DNA from 3 places in the Marinobacter sp. MBR-105 genome. Region 3 is predicted to be linked to each of the others. Evidence: predicted binding sites of a transcription regulator. Region 3 holds the regulator's gene; each other region holds the start of a gene.

Evidence for each region. Region 3 encodes sigma-54, which starts transcription at its own class of promoters, with help from an activator protein. Its sites were predicted from a motif close to ANTGGCATNNANNTTGCTNT; they were not measured.
Region 1: the regulator sigma-54 is predicted to act here: its motif matches at 1,733-1,752, upstream of ACSSVV_RS16275 (sigma 54-interacting transcriptional regulator).
Region 2: the regulator sigma-54 is predicted to act here: its motif matches at 2,336-2,355, upstream of flgB (flagellar basal body rod protein FlgB).

The regions. Positions count from the first base shown of each region.
Region 1 is NZ_JBRJHG010000015.1:22,017-26,233, reverse strand. Features, by position in the region: gene ntrB (nitrate ABC transporter permease) at 1-57, opposite strand, end outside; gene ACSSVV_RS16280 (ABC transporter substrate-binding protein) at 60-1,481, opposite strand; gene ACSSVV_RS16275 (sigma 54-interacting transcriptional regulator) at 1,784-3,700, shown strand; gene ACSSVV_RS16270 (acetyl-CoA C-acyltransferase) at 3,759-4,217, opposite strand, start outside.
Region 2 is NZ_JBRJHG010000003.1:100,353-104,569, reverse strand. Features, by position in the region: partial or broken gene ACSSVV_RS05175 (flagellar hook protein FlgE) at 1-659, opposite strand, end outside; gene ACSSVV_RS05170 (flagellar hook assembly protein FlgD) at 688-1,365, opposite strand; gene flgC (flagellar basal body rod protein FlgC) at 1,383-1,832, opposite strand; gene flgB (flagellar basal body rod protein FlgB) at 1,866-2,264, opposite strand; gene ACSSVV_RS05155 (nitroreductase family protein) at 2,481-3,062, opposite strand; gene ACSSVV_RS05150 (adenylate/guanylate cyclase domain-containing protein) at 3,236-4,217, shown strand, end outside.
Region 3 is NZ_JBRJHG010000008.1:123,273-127,489, reverse strand. Features, by position in the region: gene lptA (lipopolysaccharide transport periplasmic protein LptA) at 1-195, shown strand, start outside; gene lptB (LPS export ABC transporter ATP-binding protein) at 173-898, shown strand; gene ACSSVV_RS11185 (RNA polymerase factor sigma-54) at 1,087-2,616, shown strand; gene hpf (ribosome hibernation promoting factor) at 2,690-2,998, shown strand; gene ptsN (PTS IIA-like nitrogen regulatory protein PtsN) at 3,087-3,557, shown strand; gene rapZ (RNase adapter RapZ) at 3,612-4,217, shown strand, end outside.

The DNA of each region.
Region 1 (4,217 bases), on a different contig from region 3:
GGCCACAATCAGGAACGACACCGACAGCAACGCCGCCCGTATGTTCAGGGAAGCCATGGTTATACCCTCCCGATGGCAAAGCTGCGGGCATACTCTTCCGCGCTGTCCGGATCAAAAGTCTTGCCCATGATGGTGTGGGTCTTGTAGGTCTTGTCCGGCGCGCTGTAGCCCATCTCCTCCATGAGCTTGCCGGTTTCTCCGGCCAGGTAGACCTGCTCGGCGATGCCCTTGTAATCCACGTCGCCCTCGATGTAGCCCCAGCGCTTCATCTGGGTGAGGATCCACACGCCCATGGAATGCCAGGGGAACGGATCGAAATCGATCCGATCCGGCACATTCTTCACCTCGCCCAGGCCGTCCGCGTAGTACCCGGTCAGCACCTGCTGGATGACCGGGACCGGCTGGTTCAGGTAGTTCTTGGGCGCGATGGCTTCGGAGATTTCCTTGCGGTTCTCCGGGTTGTTGGAGTATTGGGTGGCATCAATGATGGCGCGCAGCAGGGCTCCATAGGTATTCGGATTCTGAGTCGCAAACTGCTGGCTGCAGGCGAAGGCGCAGCAGGGGTGGCCTTCCCAGATATCCTTGGTAAGCATGTGAATGAAGCCCACCTTCTCCCACACGGCACGCTGGTTGAACGGGTCCGGTGACAGGTAGCCATCGAGGTTACCGGCACGCAGGTTGGCCACCATCTCGGGTGGCGGAACCACTCGAATCTGCACGTCCTTGTCCGGGTCGATACCGTTCTCGGCCAGGTAGTAACGCAGCAGGAAGTTGTGCATGGAGTATTCGAACGGCACCCCGAACTTGAAGCCCTTCCACTGCCTGGGATCTCGCTTGTCCTTGTGGTCCACGTGCAGCACGATGGCCTGGCCGTTGATGTTCTCCACGGCCGGCATGATGAACGGTTCCGGTGTGGAGCCGGCACCCATGGTCATGGCCAGGGGCATTGGGGTGAGCATATGGGACGCGTCGTATTCGCCGGCCAGGGACTTGTCCCGGGCCACCGCCCAGCCCGCGGTCTTGGTTACGGTCACGTCCAGGCCGTAGCGCTCATAGAAGCCCATGGGGTGAGCCATGATGATCGGCGTGGCGCAGGTAATGGGTACAAAGCCGACGTTCAGTTTGGTTTTCTCGAGCTTGCCCAGCGACTCCTTCACTGCGGCCTTGGCCTTCTCCATCGGGAACACGCTGCCCAGCAGCGCAGCGGCGGTGCCCGCCCCCATCATTTTCATGAAGCTGCGGCGGCTGTGCTCGTTGTGGCCGAATACGGAGCGGACAACGGCGCTCTCGATGGCTCGGTCCATCATCTCTTCTGAATTCAGTGGCGCCTCCGATGCGTCCTGCCTGCTGACGGAAGATTTGAGATCCAGCGACATTGCCGGGGCGTCCTGGCCGGGCTTGCAGTCCGGGCAGCCACAGGTTTTGGCGTGGATCAGCGATTTGTCTCCATCAAACGGATTACCAAGGCTCTTTGTCGTCATGGGGCACTCTCCTGAAGTACGGGTCGTTTATGCACTCTTGCGGTGCAGTAAAGTGGTGGCTCGGCTCCCGGAGAGAATCTGCTCCCGGGCCGACAACACGTTCTGGAGGAGATATCGCAGGGTTTGTGCCAACCCCAAAAAAATATTTAACACCTTGTTTTATATTGCTTTTATTTTTCTTTGGTGCTTCCTGCCAATTACGAACTTTCGTAATTAACGATATTTCGTAGCCTCCACTACGAAATTTCAGAGTTGGCACAAGGTTTGTTCTGTCTCTGTCAGGCCAGAGAAAGGACAACCCGATGACAATCAAAGCCGCGATAACATCCACCAGTACCACCAGCTGGATTGACCACCTGCCGGAGGCGGCGCTGCTGGTGGATGCCGGGCGCGATCTCGTCATCGCTGCCAACAGTGCCATGGGGCGGCTGGTCGGAACCGACAGACAGTCACTGATTGGCACTCCCTGTACCCACCTGTTCACCGACCAGCGGCCTCAGCTCATCGCCTTTACCGAGGAAACCCTGTTTCGCAGTCATGGCTGGAGCCGGGATTTCATCCTGCAGCATCGGGATGGGCGCAACGTGGAACTGGAGATTTCTTCCTCGCGAGTGGGTGAAGCCGAATCCCAGAGTCTCCTGCTACTGCTTCGGGACCGGCGCCAGCTGCGCACCTTGCGGGAACGACACGACGCCAACCACTACCACCGGGGTGGCCTGCTGGAATGGCGGCGGGTAGAAGAACTGTTCAAGGACATGGAGCGGGAAAACCAGTTGATCCTGCACGCGGTGGGCGAAGGCATTTACGGGGTGGATGCCGAGGGACGGACGACCTTTGCCAACCCGGCAGCGGAACGCATGCTGGGCTGGCGCATTGACGAGCTGATGGGAAGGGTGATTCACCGGGTGGTGCACCACTCCCACGAAGACGGCAGCATCTTCCCCCTGAAAGAATGCCCTATCTATGCCGCGTTTCGGGACGCCAGTGTAAAACGGGTTGGCGAGGACTGGTTCTGGCGCAAGGATGGCACCGGCTTTCCGGTGGAATACACCAGTACGCCCATTATAGACAATGGCCACCCGGTTGGTGCCGTGGTGGTGTTTCGCGATATCTCTGCCCGGCTTGAGACTCAGAAGGAATTGCAAAAAGCACTGGAGGAAGTGGAAACCCTGAAGCACCGCCTTGAAATGGAAAACGCCTATCTTCAGGAAGAACTCAGTGCGGAATACCACTTTCACGAAATTTTAGGCCAGAGCGATGCTATCAAAGCCATCGTTCGCAGAATCGGAATGGTCGCCCCAACCGATGCCAACGTGTTGATCACCGGGGAATCTGGTACCGGCAAGGAACTCATTGCCCGGGCCATTCATCAGTCAAGCAGCCGGCGGGATCGACCCCTGATCCGGGTAAACTGCGCAGCGATTCCCAAGGATCTTTTTGAGAGTGAGTTCTTTGGCCATGTAAAGGGCGCCTTTACCGGAGCCGTCAGCGACCGGGTTGGCCGCTTCGAGCTCGCCGATGGGGGCACCCTTTTTCTGGATGAAGTGGGCGAGATCCCACTGGAGCTCCAGGGCAAGCTGCTGCGGGTCTTGCAGGATCAACAGTTTGAACGCGTGGGGGAAAACCACACCCGAGCCGTGGACGTTCGTGTCATTGCCGCCACCAACCGCGACCTGAAAACCGAGGTCCGGGACAAGAACTTCCGGGAGGATCTGTACTTTCGCCTGAATGTGTTCCCTATTGAGTCGGTGCCGTTGCGCCGACGTATCGAGGACATTCCCATTCTCGCCCAGGAGTTTCTGAACCGGGCGTGCCAGAAATTCAACCGGCCACTGCTGGCACTCCGGGAGCGGGACGTGGAAACGCTCAAAGCTTACCCGTGGCCAGGCAATGTTCGGGAGTTGGAAAACGTTATTGAACGTCAGGTGATCACAGCCGATGGCCGGCTGGATCTGGACCTGCAGGGTCCGGATTCTGTCGCGAGACACACGCTGGAACCCATGCCGCCGGCCAGGCATTTCGACGGTGAACTGATGACAGAGCACGAACTCAGGGAGCTTGAGACACACAACCTGAGACGAGCCCTGAAAATCAGTGGCGGCCGGGTGTTCGGCGACGATGGCGCCGCTGCGCTGCTGGGCGTCAAACCGACCACCCTGTCCTCACGCCTGAAAAAGCTGAAAATCGAACCGCGACAATTCCAGGAACGGGATCTTTAACCCGGCCACCCGCAAGCCCGCCCCAAAACCGGAAGGCTACGAGAAACAGTAAACCAAATCAGATCAGTTCAATAGCCACAGCCGTGGCTTCACCACCACCGATGCAGAGCGAGGCTACACCACGCTTAAGCCCACGCTGTTTCAACGCATTGATCAGGGTGACGATAATCCGGGAGCCGGAGGAACCAATCGGGTGACCGAGGGCGCAGGCGCCGCCGTGCACGTTGACCTTCTCCGCAGGAAGCTTCAGCTCATTGATCGCCGCCAGGGTGACCACGGCGAAAGCTTCGTTGATCTCGAACAAATCGACATCGTCCAGCGTCCACCCCGCTTTCTTGAGCACCTTCTCGATGGAGCCGATCGGTGCGATGGTGAATTCGGACGGCAGGCGTGCGTTGGTAGCGTGGGCCACTATGCGGGCCTGCGGGGTCAGGCCCCGAGCATCGGCTTCGGCGGCAGCGGCCAGTACCAGCGCGGAAGCACCATCACTGATGGAGCTGGAGTTGGCGGCGGTGAC
Region 2 (4,217 bases), on a different contig from region 3:
ATATTGATTGTGCGGTCGGCAGAACCATCATTATAGGAGACCGTAAATGTACCCGTAGGGAATGCTGTAACTGGTGGATTATTAGGGTCGAGGTTAAAGCCATTATTGGTGTAGGCTGGACCCGCTATCTCACCCATAACCGACACTTGTCGCTCTAAAACCGACTCTCGTGAATCTAAATTGACATCTGTCTCCAGCAAGGTGGTTCGCTTGGGAGCCAGATTATCAGTTTCAATTTGTAGGTCACCACGGATACCAGACAAGTTGCCATCACCGTCAGCGACGTAGCCCTGAACCCGCATATTCTGGTTATTAACAACATAACCTTCTTTATCAATCCCGAACTGGCCAGCCCGGGAATAGCGGATTTCACCGCCGTTATTCAGAATAAAGAAGCCATCACCACTGATAGCCATATCCAGGCCGTTATCGGTGAAGCTGATATTGCCCTGACCGAATGACTGCTTTACGTCCTGCACCCGCACGCCGTCGCCAATCGGATTGGTACCGGCACTCAGGAAACCACTGGCGTACAAATCACCGAACTGTACCTTGCTACTTTTGAAGCCGACGGTACTGGCGTTGGCGATGTTGTTACCGGTGACATCCAGATCCACCGAAGCGGCGCGCAGACCACTCAAACCTGTGTTAAATGCCATGACTTATACCTCCTGGTCTGACACCGGATCAGTTGATTTGTTTGACTTCAGACAGCGGAATGGAGCCCATTCCGGCCAGATTCAGAGTAATGGAACCACCCTGCCCCAACGACACACTGTCGACATTGGCGCTCACCATGGTCGCCAACTGCTCCGATCCGGAGGGATAGGAGCCCTGCGCCACAATCGAGTAGGGGCCGGGCGGCAAAGGATTGCCGTTGCCGTCTTGCCCATCCCACTGGAACGACACCACACCAGCCTGGCTGCTGCCCATATCAATCTGGCGAACTAACTCACCGCTTTGATTCATGACCGACAGTCGCAGCCCACCCGTGGAAGCCGGCACCTGAATGGTGCCAGTTATCTCGCCTTCGCTACCCAGAATGCCCACACTGGAGGGTGCCAGAACGGTTTTGCCTACCATCGCCGAGGCCTGCAAGGCCTGGCTGGACCGGAACTGACCAACCACATCGTCGACACTGCCCGACAGATTCTGCATTTCTTCCAGTGAACTGAACTGGGCCAACTGGGCGATAAAATCGCCGTTGTCCTGCGGCTCCAGTGGGTTCTGATTCTTGAGCTGCGCCAGCATCAGCTCCATAAACGCGTCTTTACCCAGCTCGTTGCCACCAGGGGTCTTGCCCTCCTGGTTCAGTTGGTACTGGCTCAGCACGTCTGAGGCGGCTGCGGAATTCACTGCACTCATGGCTTAATCCTCACTTGTTACTGCTGACCCAGTGTCAGAATTCGCTGCATCATGGATTTGGCGGTGTTCATGACATCCACATTCATCTGAAAACTGCGGGACGACGACATCATGTCCGCCATTTCCTCAACCACGTTCACGTTGGGGTAATAAACGTACCCTTCCTCGTTCGCGGCAGGGTGATTCGGCTCATAGCGCATCTGCAGTTCTGCATCGCTCTCGACAATCCCCTCAACGCGAACACCTGCCCCGGCCCCCTCTTCGGAACCAATACCAAATCCCTGCTGATCAGGGTTCAGCATGGCCTGCTGAATAGCGGCAAACACCGGTTTGCGGGCACGGTACGTTGTATCCGTGCTCGAACTGGCGGTTTCTGCGTTGGCAATGTTAGACGCGGTGGTGTTGAGCCGCAGTGACTGTGCGGTCATGCCGGAACCGGCGATGTCGAAAATGTTACCCAGTGACATGACAATCTCCTTCAATCTCGTACGGACTGCGGCTTATTCGCCCTTCAGCGCCTTGGTCAGGCCGGAAAACCGACTACTCAGGAACTGGAAGCTGGCCTGGTAATCCATGGCGTTGCGCATGAAACGGGTCTGCTCGGCCTGCGCATCCACGGTATTGCCATCAATTGATGGCTGGTGCGGGGTACGGTACAGCAGCTCGCCGTCAGCGCCAGGGCTGGAGGTGTCCATATGGCCACTGTGGGTCGTGGTCATACCAAAGCCCGTCATGGAATCCTGCGCCTTCTGCATCATCGCCTGGAAATCCACGTCGCGGGCTTTGTAGCCCGGGGTGTCGGCATTTGCCAAGTTGTTCGCCAGCACTTCGGCCCGCTTGACCCGCGCCTGCAGCGCGTGCTCATGAATACCAAGCGCTTTGTCGAATGTAATAGCCATTACTGCCTCCAGATCTTTGCACCGACCAGGCTGAACCTGTGAACTTGCCGGTTTTGCGTTCTGAAGTGATTAAAGCAAGCAGAGTGCCAGAATTGAAAAAGCCCGCTGTAATGCGGGCTTCGAAGAGGGCTGTCTAATAAATGAGCGGCAAATTCCGGTTAAACGCAACGAGGGCGGCAACGGGTTTCCCCAGGCGGACTTGCCGCTGATCGAGGCTCAGACTTGCCAGGGGGAAGTGCGCCCTGGCGCGGCCCACCTTGAGACATACTCTTTGGTATCGGGCCGGGGCACCGATGGTTTCTCACTGGCAACGGTACCGGTATAGAGGAAACCGATAATGGACTCGCCCGGCAGCAGCCTAAGACCGTCATGCAGCGACGGATGATAAGCCACAGGCCCGGTTCGCCACATGGCGCCGTAGCCGGCATCATTCAGCGCCAGGGAGATAAAACTCATACCGGCCGCTGCCGACATTACCTGCTCCACCTCCGGCACCTTCGGATGATGACGGGGCGACGCAATACCGACAATAATCATGGGTGCACGAGCCGGAGCATTCCGGGCCTTCTCACGCTCCTTATCAGAAGCGTCCGGCGGGCAGCATTCAGCAAACAGGTCGCCCAGAGCTGCCAGGCCTTCCCCCTCTATCACGAGATAACGCCAGGGCCTCAACAACGCATGATCCGGGGCCCGGGCCGCGCACCGGAAGGCCTGATCAACCACAGACACCGGTGGTGCCGGTGCCTGCAAACGGGGCTCCGAAGCACGATCCAGAATAAAACGGGTTATCGAACTCATACAGTCTCGCTGTTGATTGGTTGCATGATTTTCGGTTGGGCCGGAAGCGGCCCCGATGAATTGTGAGTTCTACGTAATGCTGTTAATCTTTAGTCGTAGTTCAAACCAACAATTATAAAGAATCGGCAGCATACAATGAGCGACATACTTATCGGAAGGATCCGGTTCTGAAAATGATGAGCGCACCCGCTGAATTACGCAGCATAACCGGCAATACCGGCAAGCTGGGGCAAGGCGACATCTACGACCACACGGTGGCGATTCCACCGATGCCCGATTACAACGGTCGGATACTGGCCTACACCGCCACTGCCGCCATTATTGTCACGGGTGTCCTTCAGGATGTGTTTCCCCAATTGCTTCTCTGGATGGTGGCTGGCGCTCTGATCTGGCCACACCTCGCGCACGTGCTTACACGGCGAACCTTCCTGCGACGTTCAGCCCGGATTCGGCAAAAAATGCTGTTCCTCGACTGCATAATCGGAGGCAGCTTTATTGGCTTGATCGGATTGATCGCCATTCCGTCGGTATCGGTTGTCCTGATGCTGATGTTCAGCTGTCTGATCGTGGGCGGCGTCAGGCAATGGTTGTTCGGCACAGCGCTCATGTCTGCCGCCATGGCCGCCACAGTGGCGGCAACCGGCACCGCCGCCAATCTGGAAGCCCCCCTGCTCACCAGCATCGTCGCCATTTTGGCCACAGGCACGTACATCTGCGTTACCGCCTATTACTCACACCAGCAGGCCCGGGCCCTGCTGCTGGCAAAGACCCAGATTCAGAACCAGCGGGAACAGTCCATCGCCCTGTCCCACAAGCTCTCGAAATACCTGTCGCCTCAGGTCTGGCAGTCCATCTTTACCGGGGAACGGGATGTTCGGCTTGAAACCCAGCGCAAGAAACTGGCAGTGTTTTTCTCAGACATAAAAGGCTTTACTGAACTGTCGGAGGAGATGGAGCCGGAAGCCCTTACCGAGCTTCTGAATCACTACTTCAACGAAATGTCAGAGGTCGCCCTGAAATACGGCGGCACCATCGACAAGTTTGTCGGCGATTCCATCATGGTGTTCTTTGGCGATCCGACCAGTCGCGGCCAGAAAGAAGATGCGTTCTCGTGTGTGTCCATGGCCATCGAGATGCGCAAACACATGAAGATCA
Region 3 (4,217 bases):
GCCGTTATTGAACAAGACGGCAACGTATTCCGGGGCGACGTCATTCACTACGACACCGTTCGCCGCGTTGTTACTGCGGAAGGCGGCACGCCATCCGACGGCGGCTCCGGCCGGGTGGAAATGGTGATTCAGCCTCGTAATTCAGCTCAATCCAGTGACGGGAAAGGTTCGGATGGCAGTTCTCAGGGCCAGTAATCTGGCAAAAAGCTACAAGCAGAAAAAAGTGGTGCTGGATGTTTCTCTGGAAATTCGCTCCGGCGAGATTGTCGGCCTGCTCGGCCCCAACGGCGCCGGCAAGACCACCTGCTTCTACATGATCGTGGGCCTGGTGCCTGCGGATCACGGCCGGATCACCATCGACGCCAAGGACATCACCCCGCTGCCAATGCATGGGCGCGCCCGCAAGGGCATCGGTTACCTGCCCCAGGAAGCCTCCGTGTTTCGCAAACTGACCGTGCGGGACAACATCATGGCCATCCTCGAAACCCGCAAAGGCATGAGTCGGGCGGAACGGGAGGCCAAGCTGGAAGAGTTGCTGGAAGAGTTTCATATTACTCACATCCGAGACAGCGTGGGTATGGCGCTATCCGGAGGCGAACGCCGCAGGGTTGAAATCGCCCGGGCGCTGGCCATGGAGCCCGCGTTTATCCTGTTGGACGAACCCTTCGCGGGCGTAGACCCTATCTCCGTCAGTGACATCAAGCACATTATCCGGCACCTGCGGGATAAAGGTATTGGCGTGTTGATTACCGACCACAACGTTCGGGAAACCCTCGACATCTGCGAGAATGCCTACATCGTTTCCGGCGGCCACATCATCGCCTCCGGCAATGCCGAAGCCATTCTGGCAAACCAGCAAGTGAAAGAAGTGTATCTGGGTGATGAGTTCCGGCTCTGACCTGATAAAACAGGGTTTATCCGAGGTCTGATTGTTTTGATGATCTGTAGCAAGTAAACTCGGCAAAAAACTTGCTTATACTGTTCACAGACAATGGCAAGTAACCAGCGTACAACATTTTTTTCGGCCTGTGCGCCGGCAAAGCAACAACCGGGATGCCCATGAGTTATGGATCTTGAGCCATGGTTATGAAAGCCTCATTACAGCTTAAGCTGGGCCAGAGTCTGACCATGACGCCCCAGCTGCAGCAGGCCATACGCCTGCTACAGCTTTCTACCCTCGATCTCCAGCAGGAAATCCAGCAGGCGCTGGAATCCAACCCAATGCTGGAAACCTCAGAGGACGATGAGCACCCTGAAGGCGACGAGCGCGAAGAGCACGAGCACAGTGAAGCTTCCAGCTCTGAGGCCAACCAGGACGACAGCCACCAGGACGCGAGCCCGGACTGGGACGAAACCGAGAACGGCCCTGACTGGTCGTCCGAGAACGATATTCCGGACAACATTCCCGATGATCTGCCAGTGGATACCGCCTGGGACGACATCTACCAGTCTGCCCCGGCTCCGGCCAGCAAAGGCGAAGACGAGCACGAATCGGATTTCGAAACCCGGAACTCGCCTACCGAAACCCTGCAGGATCACCTTGAGTGGCAGCTGAACCTGACACCTCTGAGCGAGCGGGATCAGGCCATTGCCCACGCGCTGCTGGATGCTGTGGATGAGCGCGGCTACCTGACGTCTGACATTGAGGACATTCACGCAGGCCTGCTGGACGAAACCGAAGAAGACCCGTTGGAACTGGACGAAGTGGAAGCGGTACTCCACCGCCTGCAACACTTCGACCCGCCCGGCGTGTTCGCTCGGGATCTCCAGGAATGCCTGCTGATTCAGCTCAACCAGCTGCCACCGGATACCCCCTGGCTGCGCCAGGCGAGACTGGTGGTTACCCAGTTCCTGCACCTGCTTGGCAACCGGGACTACGCGCAACTGTTACGCCGCAGCCGGCTCAAGGAAGACCAGCTGAAACAGGTACTGGCCCTGATCACCAGCCTGAACCCTCGCCCTGGCGATGTCGTGGACCGGGCCGAACCGGATTACGTTATCCCGGACGTTATCGTACGCAAACACGAAGGCCGCTGGCGGGTTGAACTCAACCCGGAAATCGCTCCGCGTATCCGGGTGAATGCCAGCTACGCGTCACTGATCCGCCGGGCTGACAGCAGTGCCGATAACACCTACCTGCGCGACCAGCTGCAAGAAGCGAAATGGTTTATCAAGAGCCTGCAAAGCCGGAATGAAACCCTGCTGAAAGTGGCCACCCGCATCGTTGAACACCAGCAAGGGTTCCTGGATCAGGGCGAAGAAGCCATGAAGCCTCTGATCCTGTCTGACATTGCCCAGGCGGTGGAAATGCACGAGTCCACGATTTCCCGGGTTACCACCCAGAAGTACATGCACACGCCCCGCGGTATTTTTGAGCTGAAGTACTTTTTCTCCAGCCACGTCAGCACCGCCGAGGGCGGCGAATGCTCGTCTACAGCCATCCGGGCGATGATCAAGAAGCTGATTGCCGAGGAAACCCCGAAAAAGCCATTGAGCGATAGCAAAATTGCAGCCATGCTAGGGGAACAGGGAATCAACGTGGCGCGGCGTACCGTGGCCAAATACCGGGAGGCCATGCATATTCCTCCCTCGAACGAACGAAAACGCCTGGTTTAAACTTTCGCCGGTGCAAGATGCACTGGCACGCAATCCGGCAAGCACGCCGGCAGTATGACAACAGGAGACGCCTATGCAACTCAACATTTCAGGCCATCACGTAGAACTGACTCCCGCTCTGAAGGATTACGTCAACACCAAGTTCGAGAAGCTGGAGCGTCACTTCGACCACATCAGTAACTGCCAGGTCACCCTGGAGGTCGAGAAGGTGCGCCAGATGGCGGAAGCCACGCTGCACGTGATTGGTGGTGAGATTCACGCAAAGGCAGAAAATGAGGACATGTACGCCGCAATCGACGCTCTGGTCGACAAGCTGGACCGTCAGATCCTCAAGCACAAGGAAAAGAACGTAGACCGGATGCACGGTAACGGCGGTCGCTGAAGCGCGAACCTTACCGGGTGTTTCATGAAACGAGCTGCGGCGGGGCTAACCGGCCGCAGCCTTTTTTTTACGGACATGCAGTCGATCCATGAGCGAGCCATCCCTGACCATCGACAATATTCTTGCCCCTGAACTGACCCTCTGTAAGGTGCCGGCCTCAAGCAAGAAACGTGTGCTGGAGTTCATCGCTGAACGGATTCACTTTCAGGATGAAATCCTCAGCGACACCCAGATCTTCAACAATCTGGTCTCCCGCGAACGGCTGGGCAGCACCGGTATCGGTGAGGGTATTGCCATCCCCCACTGCCGACTGGAAGGCCTGGACCGCGTCATCGGCGTGCTGATGACTCTGGAGGAACCGGTAGACTTTGATGCTATCGATAACCAGCCGGTAGATCTGGTGTTTGCACTGATCGTCCCCAAAGAAGCCACCAGTGAACACCTGGAGTTACTGAGCCAACTGGCGGAGCGCTTCAATGACAGCACTTTCTGCGCCCGGCTGCGCCAGAGTGAAGATCCCGCGACCCTTTACCAGCGTATGGCGGAGAGTAATCACTGAGATCAGCCTGATATCTGGACAGGCTGCCAGGCAGATTGAAGGAGAAACAGTCCCATGAAGCTGATTATCGTCAGTGGCCGATCCGGTTCCGGCAAGAGTACGGCCCTGCATGTGCTGGAAGACCTGGGATTCTACTGCATCGACAACCTGCCCATTGGCTTGCTGTTCCCGCTGACCCGAGAGGCGGCCACTCAGGAAGCGCCCGGCCGGCTGAAAAAAATGGCCGTCAGTATTGATGCCCGTAACCTGTCCGCCGAGCTGGCCAATTTTGAAACCATTTACCAGCAACTGAAGCAGACCGGTGTCGAGGTTGAAATCATTTTCCTGGATGCCGACGAACAGTCACTGCTGCAACGCTTTCACGCAACCCGCCGCAAGCATCCACTGAGCGATGACAAGACGTCTCTGCGGGAGGCAATCACCAACGAAAAGCAATTGCTGGAACCCCTGTCAAAGCTGGCCGATCTTTACGTCAACACGACCGGGCTCTCCATGTACGAGCTACGCGACATGATCAAGCAGCGCGTGGCCGGCCGCAAGGATCAGGAACTGGCACTGCTGTTCCAGTCCTTTGGCTTCAAGCACGGCGTGCCGGTGGATTCAGACTATGTCTTCGACGTACGCTGCCTGCCCAATCCATACTGGGACACCAGCCTGCGC